Regions from separate parts of the Dysosmobacter sp. Sow4_B12 genome, predicted to be linked through region 2. Evidence: predicted binding sites of a transcription regulator. Region 2 holds the regulator's gene; the other holds the start of a gene.
The links. The regulator CtsR, encoded in region 2, represses protease genes until heat stress. The targets are predictions, from matches to a motif close to AAGGTCAANNAAGGTCAAAT.
Positions count from the first base shown of each region.

Region 1: a site for CtsR is predicted at 2,367-2,386, ahead of ACTQ4R_RS01410 (cysteine-rich VLP domain-containing protein). Genes of this name have one in related genera too.

Region 1 is NZ_JBQKKR010000001.1:271,608-282,957, forward strand. It holds gene ACTQ4R_RS01395 (recombinase family protein) at 1-527, opposite strand, end outside; partial or broken gene mobV (MobV family relaxase) at 594-1,157, opposite strand; gene ACTQ4R_RS01405 (replication initiator protein A) at 1,340-1,735, opposite strand; gene ACTQ4R_RS01410 (cysteine-rich VLP domain-containing protein) at 1,847-2,260, opposite strand; partial or broken gene ACTQ4R_RS01415 (GNAT family N-acetyltransferase) at 2,627-2,857, shown strand; gene ACTQ4R_RS01420 (Lsa family ABC-F type ribosomal protection protein) at 3,232-4,707, shown strand; gene ACTQ4R_RS01425 (helix-turn-helix domain-containing protein) at 5,397-5,534, opposite strand; gene ACTQ4R_RS01430 (YebC/PmpR family DNA-binding transcriptional regulator) at 5,692-6,429, opposite strand; gene ACTQ4R_RS01435 (Nif3-like dinuclear metal center hexameric protein) at 6,435-7,223, opposite strand; gene ACTQ4R_RS01440 (tRNA (adenine(22)-N(1))-methyltransferase) at 7,201-7,917, opposite strand; gene ACTQ4R_RS01445 (DUF1858 domain-containing protein) at 7,983-8,189, opposite strand; gene ACTQ4R_RS01450 (zinc-ribbon domain containing protein) at 8,427-8,708, opposite strand; gene ACTQ4R_RS01455 (sigma-70 family RNA polymerase sigma factor) at 8,747-9,388, opposite strand; gene glmM (phosphoglucosamine mutase) at 9,454-10,809, opposite strand; gene ruvB (Holliday junction branch migration DNA helicase RuvB) at 10,912-11,350, opposite strand, start outside.
Region 2 is NZ_JBQKKR010000003.1:178,724-190,073, forward strand. It holds gene ACTQ4R_RS05950 (spore maturation protein A) at 1-76, opposite strand, end outside; gene ACTQ4R_RS05955 (AbrB/MazE/SpoVT family DNA-binding domain-containing protein) at 227-469, shown strand; gene rsmI (16S rRNA (cytidine(1402)-2'-O)-methyltransferase) at 542-1,372, opposite strand; gene ACTQ4R_RS05965 (tRNA1(Val) (adenine(37)-N6)-methyltransferase) at 1,369-2,103, opposite strand; gene ACTQ4R_RS05970 (DUF362 domain-containing protein) at 2,199-2,372, opposite strand; gene ACTQ4R_RS05975 (CtsR family transcriptional regulator) at 2,646-3,083, shown strand; gene ACTQ4R_RS05980 (UvrB/UvrC motif-containing protein) at 3,148-3,648, shown strand; gene ACTQ4R_RS05985 (ATP-dependent Clp protease ATP-binding subunit) at 3,682-6,135, shown strand; gene ACTQ4R_RS05990 (hypothetical protein) at 6,320-7,768, shown strand; gene ACTQ4R_RS05995 (hypothetical protein) at 7,773-7,949, shown strand; gene ACTQ4R_RS06000 (hypothetical protein) at 7,946-8,200, shown strand; gene ACTQ4R_RS06005 (hypothetical protein) at 8,197-8,475, shown strand; gene ACTQ4R_RS06010 (hypothetical protein) at 8,490-8,702, shown strand; gene ACTQ4R_RS06015 (lysozyme) at 8,695-9,357, shown strand; gene ACTQ4R_RS06020 (transposase) at 9,835-10,464, shown strand; gene ACTQ4R_RS06025 (DUF4368 domain-containing protein) at 10,412-11,080, shown strand; gene ACTQ4R_RS06030 (heme-binding protein) at 11,164-11,350, opposite strand, start outside.

The DNA of each region.
Region 1 (11,350 bases), on a different contig from region 2:
ATTTCCGGGTGCTTCTTGTACCCGAGGGGAGCATAGGCGCTGATACGCTGTCCGGCGGCAAACTTTGCCTTGAAAGCAGTTTTTACCTTGCGGCTGGTGTCCTTTGCGAACCATTCGTTGAACAGGTTTTTGAATGGCACAAAATCGGACAGTCCCTTTTCTGTGTCCTCATTCTCCGCAACGGCGATGTACCGCACCCGTTTTTCCGGGAACAGAAATTCCAGATAGTAGTCCATCATCACATGCTCCCGCCCGAAACGGGACAGGTCTTTGGTGACAATGCAGTTTACTTTTCCGGCTTCCACATCGTCCATCATGCGCTGGAAACTCGGACGCTCGAAGTTTGTCCCACTCCACCCATCGTCCACATATTCCCCGACCACATGAAGCCCCTGCTCCCTTGCGTACTGTTGCAGGATTGTCCGCTGCGTTTCAATGCTTACGCTGTCACCATAGCTTTCATCGTCACGGCTTAACCGCATATAAAGAGCCGTGTTGTAAATGGTAGTATTGTAAGGTTGTTTCACCGTAAAAATCCTCCTTCTAAAGAAACAACCCACGCTTACAATACTTTTGCTCTATGGCAATTATATCATATGCTTCCGGCCTGTCCTGCTGGCGCTCTCCCCACGCTCCAAGTCAGGATATTTCTCCACCATATAGGCGTGAAAATCGTCCTGCCACTTCGTCAGGTTTGCCCGGTTGCCGATAATCTCCTTTGCACACAGGCGGTTGTCCTTTGTCAGCGGAACAAAGGTCAAATGCAGGTGGGGCGTTTTCTCGTCCATGTGTACCACCGCCGACACGATATTTTCCCGTCCTACCCGGCCAATGAGGAAGTCCGCCGCCCTCTGGAAAAACGCCTGTATCTCCTTTGGGGATTTCCCCTTGAAAAACTCCGGGCTGGCAGTTACCAGCGTATCGACAAACCGTGTGCTGTCCTTGCGGGTTCGGCACCCGGCCTGCTCAATCCGGCTCTGAATGAAGTGGTAATAGCGTCCCTCCGGCTTGACGATATGGAAGTTGTATTTGCTCCGGCTTGTGTCAATGTCGGGATTGCTGGCATACTGTTCTTTCTGTCTTTCGTGATGGGCTTCCAGCGGCCTTGCCGGGTTGCCCTTGTGCTTCTCAAACCGTAAAATTGCGTGTTGTGCCATTCTGCTCCTTTCCCCATTCCTTTCCTATCCGGGGTTTTCCACAGGGAAAATCCCGCAGAAAATAGCTCGGATAGGATTGGAATGGATAGAATATAAATCAGTCTTTTTATCTTTGTATTTCTATATACCGTCCGGTTTTCGTACGTCTCAGGAGTGATTTCCGTACTTCATGGGTACGGTTTTCAGTCCTCCGGTGTACCAGAACGGGATTTCTTAAAGTCGGTGTTTGGAACCGCTTCATAGGATTTTGGGAAAATGCGGTTGGGTTTTCCACAGCCCTGCTTCTGGATCTCCACCAGTCCGGCGTATTGCAGTTCCCGCAGGGTATTCACCGCTTTCTGCCGCCCACAATGGAGCAGTGTGACCACTTCACAGATAGGGTAATACAGGAAAATCCGTCCGCAGTCATCCGCCCACCCATTCTTGCGGGATAACTCTGTCCGGCGCAGGATAAAGGCGTACAGAACCTTTGCCTCGTTGGACAGGGGCTTGAATGTGGGGGCTTCAAAGAGAAAATTCGGGAGCCGGGTGAAGCTGAACGCCTTTTCCGGCTGGTGGATATAGATGGTATTTGTCATAGTTCGTTTTGTGGACGGTTAGAAGCCCGTTTTCCGGGGCGGGCGATACTTTATACCACCTGCCCCGGTTTGGGGCTTGCAAAGCCTGATAAATCAAGGCTTTTTTCGCTCCTAACTGTCCACAGCAGACCTCCTTTTCCGTTCACTTTCTGTTTTCTGCCGCCTGTGAACTCTGGCGGCACAGCCGGGGCAGTATTTTGCCCGGTTGGATTTGGGGACGAACACACCGCCGCAGACCGCACAGCGTTTCAAGTCCTTATCCCGGAAAATTTCCGCTTCCAGCGTCCCGTCCAGCGGCAAGACCGCCCAGCGGAACCACTTACAGCAGACCGAGAAAGAAATCGTCTGCGGGCAGGTGCAGGTGTCCCCATCGTCAAGGGCAATGCAGTTGCCGTCCTCACAGCAACAGCACTCCCGGCGTATCAGGGCGCTTGCCCGTTTCCGCTGCGCCGGGGTCATGCGGTAAAGGGAACCGTCCGGCCTGCATTCCAGCGGCGGCAAGTCTTTGTAGGGATTATTTTTCATGCGTTCCCTCCGTTTTGCTTTCCGCTGCCGTTCTCCCCGAAAAGGCTTCCTGCCCCATTCCTGCGGCGTGTTCCGGCGTTGGCACGCTCACCATAACTTCGGGACAACTTGTCCCAAAGTGACCTCTGGACAAAGTGTCCAGAAGTCGGCTCCTTGCGGTGCTTCCCCAGCCGGGGGTATTCCTTTTCGGACGGTCATTCGGTTTTCAAGGTGCTGTCCATCGATGAACTAACCTAAGTCTACACCGAAATGACCGCCCGTCCCGTATATCCGAAAGGTGGGAAATCTGCCTGAAAATCCCCCCATTTCCACGCTCTCGGAATTGTGGTAGAATGGAAGAAACTGAACAGTAAATTTGAAGTTGTGGAGGTAACACATATGCTGTTCATTTCCCCGGAAGAAAGAGGAAAGGGGCTCGGAAAGCGCCTGCTCCAATATGGGATTAAAACCTATGCCGTAGAGCGGGTGGCTGTGAATGAGCAAAACCCACAGGCCAAGGGCTTTTATGAACACATGGGCTTTCAGGTTTATAAAAGGACAGACCTTGACGAACAGGGCAATCCTTATCCGCTTTTATACATGAGCCTTAACATCTAAATCGGATTTTACGAAATCTCATATCCCGCAGAGAAGCAAAAACAGAAAGTACCCTGCCTTATACTCATTATCATCATTGCCCTTTTCCTTGACTTGCTTGTGTCTTTGTGATACACTAACATACATAAAATTAGAGGTGAGGTGGAAAGATGATTAACTTTTCTTGCAAATAAATTGGAATATACAGTGATACTGTGTTTTACAGTACCATTGTACCCATTGCAAGAAAGTTAAAAGTCTATTCACTCGATATATCGTAGGCGTATCACTCTTGATAGGGGTGGTACTATTATGCTGTGACGAGCTGCAAGAATTGACTTTCTTGCAGCTCTTATTTTATGTTCTTTATCCCCGGAATAAAGGAGGAATGCGATATGTCGATGATCCGAGTCGAGAACCTTACCTTTGCCTATCCATCCAGCTATGATAACATTTTTGAAAATGTCAATTTTCAAATTGATACAGATTGGAAACTTGGGTTCATTGGTAGAAATGGCAGAGGTAAAACAACTTTTCTAAATCTTCTGCTTGGAAAGTACGAATACCATGGGAAAATACAAGCCTCTGTGCAATTTGATTACTTTCCATACCCTGTTAGCAATAAAAACAGATTAACTGCGGACATTCTCTCGGAAGTCTGCCCGCTGGCGGAAGAATGGGAGCTGTTGAGAGAACTATCCTATCTGGAAGTCCGTGATGATGTGCTTTGGAGACCATTTTTTACGCTTTCCAATGGGGAGCAGACCAAGGTGCTGCTTGCCACCCTCTTTCTGAATGATGGACACTTTTTACTGATTGATGAACCGACAAACCATTTGGATATGGAAGCCAGAGAAACCGTTTCAGCATACCTGAAACGGAAAAAGGGATTCATTTTAGTCTCTCATGATCGCTGTTTTTTAGATGGCTGTGTTGACCATATCCTGTCGATCAATCGGTCAAACATCGAAGTGCAAAGCGGAAATTTTTCTACTTGGTTTACCAACTTCCAGCGTCAACAAGAATTTGAACTCGCTCAAAATGTGAAGCTGAAAAAAAGCATTGATAATATGCAAAAGGCAGCTAAAAGAACTTCTGTCTGGTCAGACCGAATTGAAGCGTCAAAATATGGGAACGGCCCGGTTGATCGAGGGTATATTGGTCACAAATCTGCCAAAATGATGAAACGCTCAAAGGCTATCGAAGTGCGGCAGCAACGTGCAATCGAGGAAAAGTCCGGCCTTCTCAAAAATTTGGAAACCGTAGAAGATTTGAAAATCGCTCCGCTTCTCTATTTTTCAGATACCTTAGTGACTTTCTCTGATGTTGTACCGATTTTTGACGGCAAAAATGTCTGCCAGCCAATCTCGTTTACAGTAAAACAGGGAGAACGCATTGCCCTTTATGGAAAAAATGGTTCTGGGAAAACGAGCCTTCTAAAGCTACTGGTTGGGCAACAAATAGAACATCGTGGGACAGTTGCAATAGGTTCTGGCATGATATTGTCCTATGTACCTCAAGATACTTCTATGCTGAACGGTTCGTTATCAGAGTTTGCGGAAGCCAATCGTGTTGATGAAAGTTTGTTTAAGGCAATCTTACGGAAAATGGATTTTTCACGAATACAGTTTGAAAAGAAAATGGAAGATTTTTCGGCGGGACAAAAGAAAAAAGTGTTGATAGCAAAAAGCCTTTGTGAACAAGCGCATCTGTATGTGTGGGATGAACCTCTTAACTATATTGACATCTATTCTCGAATGCAAATTGAAAATCTGATTAGAGAATTTTCTCCTACCATGATCTTCGTAGAACATGATCTTGCTTTTAGAAATAACATGGCGACCAAAAGCATTCGTCTGGCTACCGAATAGCAAAGCCAGCCGAGCCAGTCAACGGTCAAGATGAACGGCGCATTTCATGCGCCGCCGTTGACAGCCCCGCCCGTCTTTGCAAAAGGTAATCAAGGCGGGAAAGCCACAAAATGGCTTCCCGCCCATTTCAATTTTGCAAGGGAGAACGCTCCCAAATTAAAAAAAGTGCGGCCAAGCACTTTGAGGGATTGGCCGCCTTGTCTGCCCGTTCAGCGGGACGGAGGGCGGCGGTCAAGGCCGGGTATAAAACCGTTCATTTCAGCCTTGACGGTTGCCCGCTGTCCTGCTACTTTTCCGGGAGTGTGGCCACAGCTTCGGGAGATTTTGTCCACAAGTCGGAGCGTAGGACGAGGGACGGGGCTTTCATATACCTGCCGCCGTTCTCTGAAACCAGCCCGATTTTTTGTTCATTCCCATTCACAAAAATTCAGCCTGTTTTCCTGCCGGAGCAAACGGGGCGCAAAAAGCACCGCACCCCGTTTCCCCCGTCAGCCACGCCAGCAGGTATAACACACTACACTTTGCTTCGCAAAGTCGTGTGCCAAATGGGGGCTTTGCCCCCTTTGGAAACCCCCACAAGAAAAGGCGGTACGCTACCCCTCCACGGGGCGCATACCGCCTTTTCTTGTTATCCAGCCCTCCGGCTGTATCGGTTGAGCAAAAGTCAGCATGGGATTGGTGTGGTATCTTTAATTATGTGAAACTCCCCGCTCCCACTTGCTGACGGCCTTATCCGTGATGTGCAAACGCTCCGCTAGGTCCTTCTGGGTCATGTCCAGGGCTTTGCGGTTCTCCGCGATAAAGATTCCCAACCGTTCTTTATTCATGTAATTCACCTCACATTCAAGATACCCACTTCCCTGGAAAAAGGCAACCGACCAGTAGTAGAGTACTTCTTTTTCGTATAATTGCACAAAATGTAAGTTTTGTGCAATTATACGAAATAAGAAAAGGACGGCTTAAGCCGTCCTTTTCTTATTTCGTTTAGTCGTTATCCCAGTTGTGCCAGACATTCTGGACATCATCGCTGTCCTCCAACATGTCGATGAGCTTGTTCATATTCTTCACATCACCCTCATCGGACAAGGTAATGTAATTCTGAGGCACCATCTCAATGTCGGCGTTAACAAAGCTGTATCCCTTCTCTTCCAGAGCCTTTACCACATCGTTAAAGGCATCGGGATCACAGGTAATCTCCAGGGCAGGACCGTCAGCCTCAAAATCGGCAGCACCGGACTCCAGCGCATCCATCATAACAGTGTCCTCGTCCAACTCGCCATCCTCATTGTCAATGACGATAACACCTTTCTTATCAAAAGACCAGCTGACGCAGCCCTGCGCACCCAGGTTGCCGTTGCACTTGTCAAAAGCGTGCCGGACCTCAGGCGCAGTGCGCTGACGGTTGTCGGTCAAAGCCTCCACAATGACAGCCACGCCGCCGGGGCCATAGCCCTCGTAAGTAACAGCCTCGAAGTTCTCGGTGCTGCCGGCACCCAGCGCCTTGTCAATGGTGCGCTTAATGTTCTCGTTAGGCATATTCACAGCCTTAGCCTTGGCAATGACAGTGGCCAGACGGGAGTTGTTATTGGGATCGCCGGAACCACCGCCTTCCTTGACGGCCACAATGATCTCTTTCGCAATCTTGGTAAATGCGGCGGATCGCTTTGCATCCTGCGCACCCTTGGTTTTCTGAATATTATGCCATTTGGAATGTCCAGACATGATAGTTACTCTCCTTCAACATAGTACTGAATCACTTCCCGGTGGGAAGCGGATTTGGTAACAGCCAGTTCCGGGAACTGGTCCGTTAAATACGCAATGACTTTTTCACAGACGGGATCCTCCGTTGGAAAGTGGCCTGCATCAATGAGGTTGATACCTTTCCCTGCCGCGTCCAAGAACTGGTGGTAGCTGAGGTCAGCAGTGACATACGTATCACAACTGGCTCGAATGGCATCGTCCTCAAACTCCCCGCAGGCGCCACCGCCAACAGCCACCCGACGCACAGGCTTTCCAGCATCGGCATACCGCAGGCCATTGCAGCCCAAGGCATGGCACACGAAGCGAACGTAATCCGCCAAGGCTACGCTTTCCGGGTATTCGCCCACACGGCCCAATCCGTTTTCACACAGGGGCCCAGGGTCTACCAGCTCCAGCCGCTGGGCCAAAGCATCGTTCACCCCTCCCCACGCAATGTCCAAGTTCGTGTGCATGCAGATAGCAGAAACATTGTTCCGCAGCAGCTTCAAAAGCAGATGCCCTTGAAAGGTATCGTCCCGGATGTTCTGCACCGGCGTCCAGCGGCAGTTCATAATGGGGTGATGGGCCACGATCAATTGGCAGCCAGAGGCGATGGCCTCGTCCGCCACACCTTCCGTGATGTCCAGTGCCACCAGCACCCGCTCCACGGTCTGGTCCGGGTCCCCCAGGAGGTGTCCCACATTGTCCCACTCCATGGCGGCCTCTCCGGGGGCCAACTCAAAGAGGGCCTGTTCAATTTCCCGCACAGTTGGCATGACGCCACTCCTCTCTCATGTTCATCAGCTGGGTGAGGATGTCCCGCAGACCATCCGCCTTCTCCCGGTCCATCGGGCTGGACGAGCGGTTCAGCCCGGCCACGGCGCTCTGGAAGCGCAGGATCGCCTGTATGAGATACCGATCTCCCAGAGGATCGTGCAGCATCTTTACACCGCCATACAATTCCCCTTCTGTCAGCTTCATCTCGCCAGCGGTGACCTCCATAACAGGCAGGTAGCTGCCCCGCTCGCAGGTCAATGCTTCCCGCAGGATCACGTAACCGTTCTCCGCCAAAAAGCGCCGCAGCACCGCGTCCCGGCTCATGGGCTGGAGCAATAGCGTGTGGGCGCCGTCCTTCGTCCAAGGAGCGGCCGCCAAGATGGCAGCGATATTCTCTCCGCCCATACCGGCAATAATGACAGTGTCTGCCTCCTCGGGTTCAATACCACTCAAGCCATCGCACAAACGGCAGTCCACACCGTCTGTACCGTGACGACGACAGTTCTCCCTGGCTCGCTGGATAGGACCTTTGCGAAGGTCACTGGCAATGGCAGAGCTCACGCGCCCATGGAGCACCAACCACACAGGCAGGTAGGCGTGATCCGTGCCAACATCAGCGACCTTTGAACCGGGGCGCACCCAGTCTGCCAAAAGACGCAGCCTGGGGGAAAGCTCCATTTCTCGTTTTGCCATAGGTTCCTCCGGCAATCGTTGTAAGGACGCATACGGGCTCGCCCCGTATGCGTCCTGCCAGGTGTTTACTGAGCCTTATTGGCTTCCTCGTTCACCAGGGCCAGCAGCTTGTCACAGTCCACGCCATGGACCATGCAGGCCTCCTCCACGGTCTCGCCCCGGGAAGAGGGGCAACCCAGGCAGTGCATGCCAATAGACAGGAAAATGGGTGCGGTGTGAGGAGCAATGTCAAGAATATCACCGATAATGGTGTCTTTGGTAATCGTAATCATGGGAATATTCCTCCAATCAAAAATTCAGCATGGGTATTATACTCTATTCTCTTCACGAATTCAATAGAAAATGCGCGAAATCTTGCTTTTTCGCTGACATGGAGATTCGCCAAGCATTTGGCACATGAAGTTCAGATAACGCCTCCAAATACACGAATTAGGTATGAAAAAGAACACCTGTCCATATGGGCAGGTGTTCTTTTCTGATCGCAATTATAAAAACCGAAGACCGGCTTGTTATCTCTGCTGATCGCGCATCTTGGCGAAGCACTCGCTGCAATAAACGGGACGGTCAGACTTGGGCTCGAAAGGAACCTTCGCCTCGCCGCCGCAAGCAGCGCAAACAGCGGTGAAGTACTCGCGGGGGCCGCGGGCGGCGTTCTTGCGAGCATCACGGCAGGCCTTGCAGCGCTGGGGCTCGTTCTGGAAGCCGCGCTCAGCATAGAACTCCTGCTCACCAGCGGTGAACACGAACTCCTGGCCGCACTCTTTGCACACTAAAGTCTTGTCTTCGTACATGATTTTACCCTCTCTTTGAAAAGAAAAATATATTGCGTTCAGCTCTCGCTGAATTCGCCGGAAAGAAGTTGCTGTGCCACCTTACGGCGGATTCTTTGCACAGCGTTGTCCACGGACTTTGGGGGCTTGCCTACCGTCTCGGCAATTTCCCTGCATGAAAGACCGTCCAAATAGTACCCCAAAATCTTCGCTTCAAATTCGGACAACTGTTTCCGGACACCAGCCAGGAGAGCCGCGGTGCGTTCCCGTTCGATTAAAAAAGTCTCGGGGTTGCCCTGCGCCAAATCGCCGGAGCCAGAGGTGTAGGAATTGCTATCAAAGAAGGGTGTATCCAGAGGAACCGACTGGTTGAGCGGAAGATGCTTATCCCGCGCAGCGGCGCGGAGTACGGAATACAGTCGGCTTCGTATGCAGATCTCTGCGAAGGTCCGAAAAGAAGCTGCCTTACCGGCATCATATTCCCGGACTGCTTTGATGAGGCCCACCATTCCCTCCTGCGTCAAGTCCTCACTGTCACCGCCGATTAGGAAAAAAGGACGGGCACAGGTACGAACCAGCCGGTTATAGCGTGAAACCAAAATCTCTTCCGCCTCCCGGCTGCCTTGAGCAGCCAGCTGGCAAAGGTCTTCGTCACTTCGCGTCTCCATCTGTTGGAATGGTTGATCTTTAACCTTGAACATATGTTATTATACCCGTCTATCCCATAAAATGTCAAGCAAATTATCAAAAATTCCGTTTAGAAGCCTTAGATTTTTAGTGATTTTATAAAATCCGCCAGACGATCAGCAACCTCTTGGGCAGTTTCCTCCGTCTTTGCCTCTACCATAACCCGGATGAGGGCTTCGGTGCCGGAGGCGCGGACCAGCACCCGGCCGCTTCCACCCAAGGCCTTTTCCTCCTCCCGCACAGCGTCTGCCAAAACTTGGGAGGCCATGATTTTCTCCTTCACACCTCCGCTGTGGGGCACCTCCACGTTCACCAGCACCTGGGGATACACGGCACAGCAGGAAGCCAGTTCACTAGCCTTTTTGCCGGAAATGGAAAGCACCTGCAAAAACTGCAGAGCTGTCACTTCCCCATCACCGGTGGTCTCCAGTTCCGTGAAAATGGTATGGCCAGACTGCTCACCGCCGATACGGTAATCACACTCCAGCATCTTCTCCAATACATTACGGTCACCAACAGCGGTACAGACCAAGTTCAGTCCTGCGTTGCGGCAAAATTCATGAAGTCCTAGATTGCTCATCACGGTGGCCACGATGGTGTTTCCGTTGAGCTTGCCGCGGCGCTTCATATCCGCAGCGCACACAGCCATGACCTTGTCTCCATCAATAGTAGCGCCGGTTTCGTCCACCAACAAGCAGCGGTCTGCATCACCGTCAAAGGCCACGCCGATGTCATATCCGCCTTTCACAACAGCATCTGCAAGACTTTCCAAATGGGTGGAACCGCAGCGGTTGTTGATATTGACACCGTCCGGGTCTCGATGGATGAAATCCGTACTGGCCTTAAACCGGCCGAACAGTTCCGGCGCTGTGGCGCTGGCGGCACCGTTGGCGCAGTCCACCAGGATTCGCATACCAGCCAAGTCAGATTCAATGGTAGATGCCACAAAGTCAATATACTCCCGCTTCAGCTGCCGCATCCCGTGGTGGCGGCGGCCGATCTCTCCCCGCGTGCGGAGCTTCATGGGTGCATCAGAGAGGATACGCTCCTCAATGCGGGCCTCCACTGCGTCAGAGAGCTTGTAGCCCTGGCTGCTGAAAACCTTGATGCCATTGTGTTCATAAGGATTATGGCTGGCCGAAATAACGATGCCCGCGTCCGCCTGTTCCCTAATGGTCAAGTATGCCACCGCAGGAGTAGGGATGGTACCCACGGGCTTCACATCACCTCCCACGGAGCAGATACCTGCCATGAGAGCGGATTCCAGCATGTCTGAGGAAACACGGGTGTCCTTACCGATAAGGACCTCGGGGCGGCTTCCCTTGTCTTCCATGAGGACCGTAGCTACCGCCTGGCCTACCCGATAGGCAAGATCCGCAGTCAGATTCTCACCCACGACACCGCGGATGCCGTCTGTACCAAATAATTTACCCATAAATAATGGTTCCCTTCTAATTGTATGAGTTTATATGAATTGTAATTTTGTATCATAACTTGCGATCCGAACTTGCGATTTGACACTATGCAAGAATACGTGTCAAAGCATCAGCTGCTCCATCTCCCCCTCTGGCATTGCGCCGCCAGGGATTGGTTTATGCAAATGTTGATACGCCTTTTGCGTCACACACCGGCCACGAGGTGTCCGAGTCAAGAATCCCAACTGCATGAGGTACGGCTCATATACATCCTCTAACGTAACGGACTCTTCACCAATGGTGGCCGCCAGGGTTTCCAACCCCACAGGACCGCCGTTATAGTTATCGATGATGGCTCCCAGCATCCGCCGGTCCACCGGGTCCAATCCCAGATAATCAATTTCCAGTGCACACAGGGCTTGATCCGCCACATCTTTTGTGATGACGCCGTCAGCTTTAACTTGTGCGAAATCCCGCACTCGGCGCAGCATCCGGTTGGCGATGCGGGGTGTTCCCCGGCTGCGGCGGGCGATTTCATAGGCTCCCTCGGGCACGATATCA
Region 2 (11,350 bases):
ACACCGCGTCCATGCGGCCGGTAGCCGCGCCGAACAGCAGGGAGAGGAGGACCATCCCGCCCCATATCCGCGACATGGCCATAAGCATTTCCTCCTTTTATCAAAAATGCGCAAAATTGTGAATGAAGTTTGAATTTTTGAAAGTTTAAATTGACATTTAATGACAGGTTGTGATATTGTCAGTAGGCCAAAACGAGAGAAATATCGGCAGGAAAGGAGTAATACTGTGAAAGCGACTGGAATTGTGCGAAAAGTCGACGAATTGGGTCGAATCGTGCTCCCCATTGAAATGCGCCGCACCCTGGACATCGCGGAAAAAGACGCACTGGAAATCTATGTGGAGGGTTCGTCCGTCATTCTGAAAAAATACAGACCCAGCTGTATTTTTTGCGACGGAACCAAGGACATCACCGTATTCAAAGGCAAGAACGTCTGCCCAAAATGTCTGAAGGAACTGAAAGCTCTGTAAGCGCCGCGCTTGCTGAACATGGAAAAACCGCCCCGGTCTGATCAGCCGGAGCGGTTTTATGTTTTTGATGCCTCACTTTTCCAGGGCGGCGGCGTACAGCTCGTTTTTGGAGAGGCCGGTGTGGGCGGCGACCTCCTTGGCGGCGTCCTTCAGACGCATGCCGCCTTCCACCAAGGCCCGCACCTGGGCCACGCCGTCCGTCAAGGTGACAGCGGCATCCTCCTGCTTCTCCGCGCCGGCCACCACCAGCACGTATTCGCCCTTGGGGTCGCGGTCCTGATAATAGGCCACGGCTTCCCCTAGCGTGCAGCGCCGGGTCTCCTCGTGAAGTTTTGTCAGCTCCCGGCACAGGGCGATCCGCCGCTCCGGGCCGAAGGCGGCGCACAGGTCCTCCAGCGTGGTGCGGAGCTTGTGGGGCGCCTCGTGGAAGATCATGGTCCGTTCTTCATTTTGCAGGCTGTCCAGATGGGCCTTGCGGCTCTTTTTGTTGACGGTGAGAAAGCCTTCAAAGGTGAAGCGCCCCGTGGGCAGGCCGCTGACCGCCAGGGCGTTCACCGCCGCGCAGCAGCCGGGAATGGCGATGACCTCCACGCCGTTTTCTCCGCATAGGCGCACCAGGTCCTCGCCGGGGTCGGAGATGGCGGGGGTGCCGGCGTCCGTCACCAGGGCGCAGGATTCACCCGCCTGCAGCCGTGCAAGGATGCTCTGCCCGGCGGAGACGTGGTTGTGTTCATGGTAGCTGACCAGGGGCTTTTTGATGCCGAAGTGGTTTAAAAGCTTCACGGATACCCGGGTGTCCTCCGCCGCGATGAAATCCACTGCCTCCATGGTCTCCACAGCCCGGGGCGAAAAATCCCCCAGGTTGCCGATGGGGGTGGCCACTAGATACAAGGTGCCGCTCATGGCAAGTCCTCCTGTTGTCTGAAATAGATGGCGTCCAGCTCCGCCGTGGGGGAGCCGTCGGGATACTGCAAAATCAAGGGCGCTTCCACGGTGAGGCCCGGCTTTCCGCCCCGGCACCCCTCCGCCAGCACCAGGGAGGGAGCTCGGTCCGCCCGCACTTGAACGAAGCGCAGCCGCTTGGGCTCCATGGCGCCGGAGCGCATGGCCTCCAGCAGGTCCGTCAGCCGCTCCGGCTTGTGGACCAGGCACAGCCTGCCGCCCCAGCGGAGCAGATAGGCCGCCGCATGGCACACATCCTCCAGCGTGCAGGCCACCTCCGCCCGGGCGGTGCGGCGGGTATCCGATGGGGCCAGGGCGCCGCTCCGGGGCGGGTAATAGGGCGGGTTGCACACCGCCAGGTCAAAGCTGCCGGTGGGAAACAGGGTTTTGACCTCCCGCAGGTCGGCGGCGTAAAAGGTCATTTGGCCCCCGAGGCCGTTTTCCTCCGCTGCCCGCTCCGCCAGACGGATGGCCTGGGGCTGGATGTCCACGCCGGTAACGCGCAGCCCCGGCTGCCGCTGCATCAGCAGCAGCCCTAAAAGTCCCGTGCCGCAGCCTAGGTCCACGGTCCGCAGCCCCGGCCGCAGCTTGGGCAGGGAGGAGAGGGCAAACGTGTCCGTTCCGGGAGGGAACAGCTCGTCGTCATAGACAAAGCAGTATCCGCCGGGTTTTAAGCGTTCCCAGTGTTCCATGGTGCCAGCCTCCTCTCCTGCTAAGGTGCATTATAGCGGAAAACAAAAAGCCCCGCAAGCTTAAGCTTGCGGGGCTTTTATGTATCCCTTTTAGATTAGTCCTCGGGGACGATGGCACCGTTGGGGCAGGTGTCGCTGCAAGAACCGCAGTCCAGGCAGGCGGCAGCGTCGATCACATACTGATCGTCGCCCTGGCTGATGGCACCAGCGGGGCAGACATCCGCGCAGGAACCGCAGCTGACGCAGGCAGAAGTAATCTTGTAAGCCATGGGAAGCACCTCCATAAGATTTGTGATTTTCATTTTACCATACAATTCTGAAAAAGCAAGCATATCCCGTTAAAAATTTGTCTTTGATTTTGCAAAGAAGAATTGCCGTTCATAATTTGTTTTCAAAAAGGTCAAAGAAAGTCAAAAATGACCTCTTGACAATTGACCGGACGGTGGTATACTAGCATCAGAACAAAAGGTTAAAGAAAGTCAAAGTCAAAATGAAATAGGCTTTCAACAGAAAGGAATGGTACGTGCGTGGGGATTTCGGATTTGATCGCCAGCTTTCTTCAAGAGAGCCTGGACGAAGCGGAAAACGGTGTGCTGGAGGTCCAGCGCAATGATCTGGCCCAGCGCTTCAACTGTGTACCCAGTCAGATCAATTACGTCATGAGCACCCGGTTCTCCCCGGAGCGGGGCTACATCGTGGAAAGCCGCCGGGGCGGCAACGGATACATCCGCATCACCCGGGTCCAGGTGGACCGGCAGACACTGATGATGCATGTCATCAATTCCCTGGGCGACCAGGTGGACCTGCCCTCCGCCAGAGCCATCCTCAGCAATCTGGTCCACACCGAGGCGCTGGAGGAGACTGTGGCGCGGAGCCTGCTGGCCGCCGTGGGCGACAAGGCGCTTTCCGCTGTGCCCCGGGAATCCCGGGACCGGGTGCGGGCGGATATTATGAAGCAGGTCTTGATCTTACAGGTGTAAGCGCATGACCGGCATCAAATCAGGCAATGAATAATAGATAGATGCGATATAGGAGGAATCGATTATGAAATGCGAGAATTGTGGCAAGAATGAAGTCACCTTTATTTACCAGAGCAACATCAACGGCAAGGTCACGGAAAAGCACCTTTGCAGCGAATGCGCCGAGCAGCTGGGCTACACCCAGAAAATCGCGGCCCACAACCGCTCCATGATGCAGAATTTCTTCGGCGGAAGCCTGCTGGGCAACGGCTTTTTCGACGATTTCTTCTCTCCCATGCCCAGTCTGATGGGCCGGAGCGGCTGGCTGCTGGAGGACCCCTTCGACGACTTCTTCGCCGAGATGCCCGCCCTCAGTGCGGCGCCGGTCCAGCAGCAGGAGGAGCAGCAGAAGCAGCAGAATGACCTGGTGGGCAAGGAGGAGCAGAGCCGCTTCGCCTATATGCGCCAGGTGAACGCTTTAAAGCTGGAAATGAAGAAGGCTGTCCATCAAGAGAACTTTGAGCGGGCCGCCCAGCTGCGGGACCAGATCCACCAGCTGGAAGCGGAACACAAGGAGAGCAAGTAACCACAGGATATTCCCAAAAGGGAGGTAAGCACTATGAATGAAAATAAATTTACGCCCGGAGCCGAAGAGGCTCTGCGGCTTTCCCAGGAAGCGGCGGGGGAGCTGGGCCACGGCTACGTGGGCACCGAGCACCTGCTGCTGGGCTTGATCCGGGAGGGTGAGGGCGTTGCCCACACCGTGCTGACGGAGGCGGGCCTCACGGACGATATGATCGTGGAGATCATCAAGACCAGCGTGGGCGTCGGCCTGCCCGGCAGCAATCCCGCCCAGGGGCTGACGCCCCGGGCCAAGCACGTGGTGGAGATCGCCATGGAGGATTCCATCCGGGGCGGCTACAACTACGTGGGCACCGAGCACCTGCTGGCCGGCATCCTGCGGGAGGGCAACAACATGGCGGTCCGAATCCTGCGGACCGCCGGTGTGGACGCCAAGCACCTGTACACCGCCCTCATGCAGAAGCTCAGTGACAGCCCCCGCGGCCGCGGCGCCGAGGGAGCAAAGGCCGCCGCCAAGGATGACGGCGGTAAAAACAAGACCTTGAAGGAGTTTACCCGGGATTTGACGGCGGATGCCCGCTCCGGCAAGCTGGACCCGGTCATCGGGCGGGACAGCGAGATCCAGCGGGTCATCCAGATCCTCTCCCGCCGCACCAAGAACAACCCCTGCCTCATCGGTGAGCCCGGCGTGGGCAAGACCGCCATCGCCGAGGGACTGGCCCGGAAGATCGTCATGGGCGATGTGCCCGATGACCTGCTGGACAAGCGCCTGTTGTCCCTGGATCTTTCCGGCATGGTGGCCGGAACCAAGTACCGGGGCGAGTTTGAAGAGCGCATCAAGAAGGTGCTGGAGGAGGTCCAGAAGTCCGGCAACGTGATCCTCTTCATCGATGAGCTGCACACCATCGTGGGCGCCGGCTCCGCCGAGGGCGCCGTGGACGCGGCCAACATCATCAAGCCGGCCCTGGGCCGGGGCGAGATCCAGGTCATCGGCGCCACCACCCTCAACGAGTACCGCAAGTATATCGAAAAGGACGCCGCCCTGGAGCGCCGGTTCCAGCCGGTGCAGGTGGGCGAGCCCAGCCAGGAGGCGTCTCTGGAGATATTGAAGGGCCTGCGGGAGAAATATGAGCAGCACCACAAGCTGCACATCACCGATGAGGCCCTGGAGGCTGCCGTCAGTCTCTCCGCCCGGTATATCAACGACCGCTTCCTGCCGGACAAGGCCATCGACCTAATGGATGAGGCCGCCAGCCGCGTCCGCATGGAGACCGAGGAGCTGTCTCCCGAGCTGAAGAGCCTGGAGGAGAAGATCAACGCCCTGGTCAAGGACAAGGAAGCCGCCATCGCCGCCCAGGATTACGAAAAGGCCGCCCAGCTGCGGGACATCGAAAAGGATTACCGGGAGCAGGTGGAGCAGGAGCGGGATAAGCGAAAGAAAAACAACGCCCAGCACCGGCCTGTCACCGAGGAGGACATCGCCGCCGTGGTGTCCGGCTGGACCGGCATCCCCGTCACCCGTTTGACGGAGGACGAGGGAGAGCGGCTGCTGCATATGGAGGATACCCTCCACAAGCGTGTGGTGGGCCAGGACGAGGCCGTGAAGGCCGTGGCCCGGGCAATCCGCCGCGGCCGTGTGGGACTGAAGGACCCCAAGCGCCCCATCGGCTCCTTCCTGTTCCTGGGCCCCACCGGCGTGGGCAAGACGGAGCTGTGCAAGTCCCTGGCGGAGGCCATGTTCGGCGATGAGAACGCCATGATCCGCATTGATATGTCCGAATACATGGAGCGGCATACGGTGTCCCGCCTCATCGGTTCTCCTCCCGGCTATGTTGGCCACGACGAGGGCGGCCAGCTGACGGAAAAGGTTCGCCGCAAGCCCTACTCCGTGGTGCTGTTCGACGAGATCGAAAAGGCCCACGAGGACGTTTGGAACGTGCTGCTGCAGATTTTGGACGACGGCCGTATTACGGATTCCCAGGGCCGCACCGTGGACTTCAAAAACACCGTCATCGTCATGACCAGCAACATCGGCGCCAAGGCCTTGACTGCCGCGGGCGCCAAGCTGGGCTTCTCCTCCGAGGAGCACGCCGCGGACCCCGGCGCGGAGGCCGCGTTCCAGCGGGCCAAGGACACGGTCATGGCGGAACTGCGCCAGACCTTCCGTCCCGAGTTCTTGAACCGTATCGATGACATTATCGTCTTCCGCTCCTTGACCCAGGAGGACATCCAGGAAGTGGCCCGCCGGATGCTGGACACCGTTTCCGCCCGGATGGAGACCATGGGCATCCATCTGGACGCCAGCGATGAGGCAGTGGCGGAGCTGGCCAAGGAGGGCTTTGACCCCAAGTACGGCGCTCGTCCCCTGCGCCGCGCCATCCAGAGCAAGGTGGAGGACGCTGTGGCGGAGAAGATGCTGGACGGCACCTTCCGCTCCGGCGACACCGCCCGCCTAACGGTGGAGGACGACAAGCTCTGCGTCACCAAATAACCAAAATGTCCGCTTTTCGGCATTGACCGAAAAGCGGACATTTTCTTTGTAAAATCCGGATTTTCACATAAAAACAGAAGAATTTTTGAAAAAACAGCAAAAATTTGAGCTTTTTGGCGTCCTGCCGCACAGCCGCGTGCGGCAGGACGCCCGCCGGGAGGGCGATGGTGGAGGAGGTGTTTCGGTGATACACTTTGAAAATTGGAAGATTTGGCAGTCCCCGCAGGATGCCGCGACTGCCCGACAGTATGACCACCTGTCCCGACGCATTGACGTGGAGGGAGACCTGCCGGGGGGATATGTCTGGCAGCTTCTGGTACAGTGCGGGCCCCACGCTGATACGGTCCTGCTGGAGCCTACGGAAAAAGGCGTTGGCACCCTGCTGACGGCGGACAACCTCTCGGTGCCGGGAGAGTACTATCTGCAGCTGCGGGGCGTTTTGGCAGCCGACGGGACCGAGAAGCGGCACACCAACATCATCAGCGTCTATATTCCGGAGAGCCTGACAGGCCTTGGCACCTGGCCGGAGGTGCCCACGGAGTTTGCCCAGACGGAGGCCCGCATTCTGGAGCTGTACCGGCACCCGCCTGTGCCCGGCAGCAACGGCTGCTGGCTGGTGTGGGACGCGGACAGGGACGAGTATGTGGAGAGCCAGCTTTCCCTGCCGGATGTGTCCGTGGGTCCTCAGGGCCCCAAAGGCGACAAGGGCGATAAGGGCGACCCCGGCCCACAAGGACCGCAGGGCGAAGTGGGCCCGCAGGGGCCCCAGGGAGAGCAAGGGCCGGAGGGACCGCAGGGCCACAAGGGTGATACCGGCGACACCGGAGAGGCAGGCCCAGCGGGTCCCCAGGGACCGCAGGGAGAAACGGGCCCCCAGGGGCCGAAAGGAGACACCGGTGAGCAGGGACCCAAGGGAGATACCGGAGACACAGGACCCCAGGGACCCGCCGGCCCGAAAGGTGAGCAAGGCATCCAGGGTGAACAAGGTCCACAGGGACCATCCGGTCCCCAGGGCGAGCAGGGACCGAAGGGCGACCCGGGCGATACCTATACGCTCCCCGTTGCCAGTGCGGCTGCGTTGGGCGGCGTTCAGCCTGCCGCAAAGACCGACACCATGACCCAGGCGGTCGGCGTGGATGAGGCCGGTGCACTGTGGACAGCGGCAGGCGGCGGTGGGACATGGAAAAAGGTCGTGGATGTTATCACAGAAGAAGAAACGTCAGCAATTAGAGTAACAAAAGATATTGACGGAAATGATTTGAACCTAAAAAAATGTATCATCTACACGATTGCGGCACCATCGGCTTCTAATACGGAAAACAAGTTGCGTACCGTTTGGATCAATGGTGAACAAATTTCTTATGAATCTAAAGGTGTATATACCGAAACAACTTTTACACAAGTAATTTTTAAGTGTAATCTTTATCCTTATATTTGGTATAAAAATGCAAAGTTTTTATACGGTTTCTCAAATAATCCAGCAAGTATGACGGCGCAAATGGGCACCGCAGAATCGCCATTCCCAGCATCAGGCCAAAACGAGTATGCGAATATAGTAAAAATTGAACTGCTTTCGAGCGGTATTTTAGGGGTCGGATCACGTATTCTGGCTTATGAACTCAAAGAGGTGTGAGAACATGAGAATTTGTGAAAATGGCGTCTACCGTGACGCAACGCCCGAGGAAATCTCCGAATTGGAGCAGGTGGCCACCCAGCAGCCTACTCAGGAGCAGACGTCTGAGGAGCGCATCGCCGCCCTGGAAAAGGAGCTGCGGGAGACAAAGCTCCTTCTGGGACTGGAGGATACGGTGTGACGGAGAGTGTTCTCGCAGCCCTCATCACCGGCGCTCTGAGTCTGGCGGGGGTGATTTTTTCCAACATGACCAATGCCCGGCACATGGAGCACAAGCTGGAGACCAGCCAGGCCGTCACAGACACGAAGCTGGAGGAACTGACCCGGGAAGTGCGGGAGCACAACCACTTTGCCCGGCGGGTGCCGGTGCTGGAGGAGCAGATAAAGGTGGCAAATCACCGCATCCAGGACCTGGAGGAGGCAGCCCGGTGAGACGCCGCTGGACCACCAGCAAGCTTCTCGCCGTGGGGATTCTGCTGGTAGACGGAGCGGCCACCACGGTTGTGCTGGCCCTCTGCGGCCTCGCCGTCTGGCGGGGTTTTACCGGAACGCTGCCCTATCTCACCACGCTTATCGGCGCCCTGCAGGCGTCAAGCGGGTATGTGCTGGGACATTACTTCAAAAAAAGCAGCTTGGAAAATACCAGAGGCGGTATCGTCTATGACGCCGCCCTGGGCAAACGGTCCGATTCGGATACAGACCTGTGAGGGAGGTACATGCCATGAAAGACAAGCTAGTCAAGCGGGCGGCCAACCTGCTGTCCGTCAAGAGCCTGGTGACGCTGGCGCTCACCGGCGTATTCGCCTGGATGGCGGTAAAGGGGACCATCAGCCAGGACTTTATGACCATCTACGCGGTCATCATCGCTTTCTACTTCGGCACCCAGAGCCAGAAGGTGCAGGATACCGTGGAGCAGGTGAGCGGCGATGCGTAAGCCCATCGGCGCGGCCGGGCTGGCACTCATCAAACACTTTGAGGGCTGTCGGCTCAAGGCGTACAAGCCCGTGGCCACGGAGAAGTATTGGACCATCGGCTGGGGCCACTACGGCCCGGATGTGGAGGAGGGCCAGACCATCACCCAGGCGGAAGCGGGCGCCCTGCTGGTATCAGACTGTCAGCGGTTCGCCGACGCGGTGGACGACCCCGCCAACTGCCCGCTGACGGCCCAGCTCAACACTAACCAGCGGGACGCCCTCATTTCCTTCACCTTCAACTGCGGCACCGGGTGTCTGCGGACGCTTTGTAAGAGCCGCTCCTTGCCCCAGATCTGCGAGGCTATGATCCGGTATAACCTGTCCGGCGGCAGGCCTCTGGCGGGCCTCACACGCCGCCGGAAGGCCGAGCAGGAACTTTTCAACACACCCATTGAGGAGGACGACATGGACATCGAAAAACTCACAGATGAGCAGCTGATCCGCCTGGCGGAGCGGCTGCAGGCGGCCCTTGCCAAGCGGCCCATCAGCGCCACGTTGGAAGCCGAAGTGGAGGAGGCCGCAGCTCTGGGCATCACCGACGGCAGCGGCCCCGGCAGGTTCTGCACCCGGGCCCAGTGCGCGGCCATGGTGCTGCGCGGCAGAAAAAAGCAATAAAAATTGGGCACCCAAACGGGCAATGTCATTAAGTTAATCTAAAAACACAGCCGTTGAGGGACGGAGAACTCACTTCCGCTCCTTAACGGCTGTGCTGCTTTTGCGGCCACCGATTTAGATAAGATGAAAAAACAAACAATTTGCAAACAAATCCAGATTTTGCCGCTATTCGCTTTACAATTCGTTTTTTCTGCATATAATAAACTAAACGCCGTGATGAGCGGTGTTCACAAGCAGAATTTGAGAAAGCCAAATGAGTGAGTATTATCAAATGAGTGAGTATTATTTAGATTGAAGCATTTTTGAGTATTTTTTGAGAGCCATTTGAAATAGCCAAATTAGCCAACATTGAGAGAATAGCCAAATAGCCAAAACAATAGTAGCGAACATACGGAACATCAAGCGTACGCGCCCAGCAGATGGGCGTGCGTTTGGTGTTTTTTTCATCCGGTGAATACTCACTTGGAGGCTATTCTCATGTCAATTGATTTACTCAGCATGGCACTCAATGCCGCGCTTAGAACTGCCACACAGAGCATCAGAGGCAAGGACTTCTCCCGCAAGCGTGTGCTTACGCCCGATACTGTCATGCGTCTTTTAATCAGCGCAGAGGGCGGCTCTTTAGATAAGATTTTGCATATCGCTGGCATTCAAGCCACCGCGTCTGCCCTTACGCAGCGCCGCGCTCAAATTCCGCCCGAACTGTTCCGCACCGTTTTTACAAAGTTCAATTCCAGATGCGATGATACCGATTTCTTTCACGGTTATCGCCTGTTGGCGGTAGATGGCACAGCAATCAATCTGCCCAGAAATCCAGATGCACCGTCCTTTGTCTGCAACGACAGTATTCCAAAGGGCGTGAATCAGCTTCACGCAACGCCGCTGTATGACATTCTCAGCCGTACCTTTGCCGATGTGGTCATTCAACCAGAGTCAAAGAAAGACGAAATCGGCGCATTAGTCACCATGCTGCAGCGCAACGCCTTCGAGGAAAAGACGCTGATTATAGCTGACCGTGGTTTTGAAAGCTATGGTACTGCACCGGGCGCATACCATGGCTGCCAGTTACAATCACTTTACCTGCCGCACTTACAAAAAGGACGGTGAAGCCTGCACCGCCCACTACATCCGAGAATGCGTTCTGGATGAGGTGGTGTTGGAGGATCTGCGGCGGGTGACCGCCATAGCCAGAGAACATACGCAGGAGTTCGCGGAATATATCAACGGAAGGCAGTCCACGGAGATCCAGCGGGAGATCCGCAGGCAGGAGAAGGAACTGGCTGCCATGCGGAAACGCAGCGATGAACTGGCCGTCATCTTCAAGCGGCTGTATGAGGACTCGGTCTTGGGCCGTATCACCCCAGAGCAGTTCCGAGTCCTGTCCGGCAGCTATACGGAGGAACAGGCGGCACTCAAGGCAGAGATTCCAAAGAAAGAATCAGCAATCCAAAGCCTGCGGGATCAGGTATCCGGCGCCGACAGCTTCATCTCCAAGGCCAGACGGTATACGGACATCACGGAACTGACGCCGGAACTGCTGCGGCTGTTCATCCGGAAAATCGTGGTCCACGAAAAGAGCGTGAAGTGGTCTAAACACGCGCCGCAGACCGTGGAGATCCATTGCACCGACATCGGTTATGTGGGCAACGTCGATGGTACCCAGAGCCAGCAGGAAAGCACAGCAAATGCCCTGGAAACAGAAAGACCCCGGAGGGTATCGTAAACACGATACCCCTCCGGGGTTCCGGACACCATTCAACATACCCCTGTCCGGGAGCGGAGGGCTCCCGGGGTGAATTTGTGTGCTTAGATGGTCTTGCCCAAATAGGCGGCGATGGTCTCCGTCAAGCAGCGGTGATCGTCCAGATGGGGCAGACCGGAGACGATGGCGGCTCCCCGGAACTGGCCGTCCACCACGATGGGGAAGCCGCCGCCGCAGAAGGCGTAGTGCTCCTCGTCGCACTGCCAGTCCTCCCGGGAGGAGGCCAGCTCC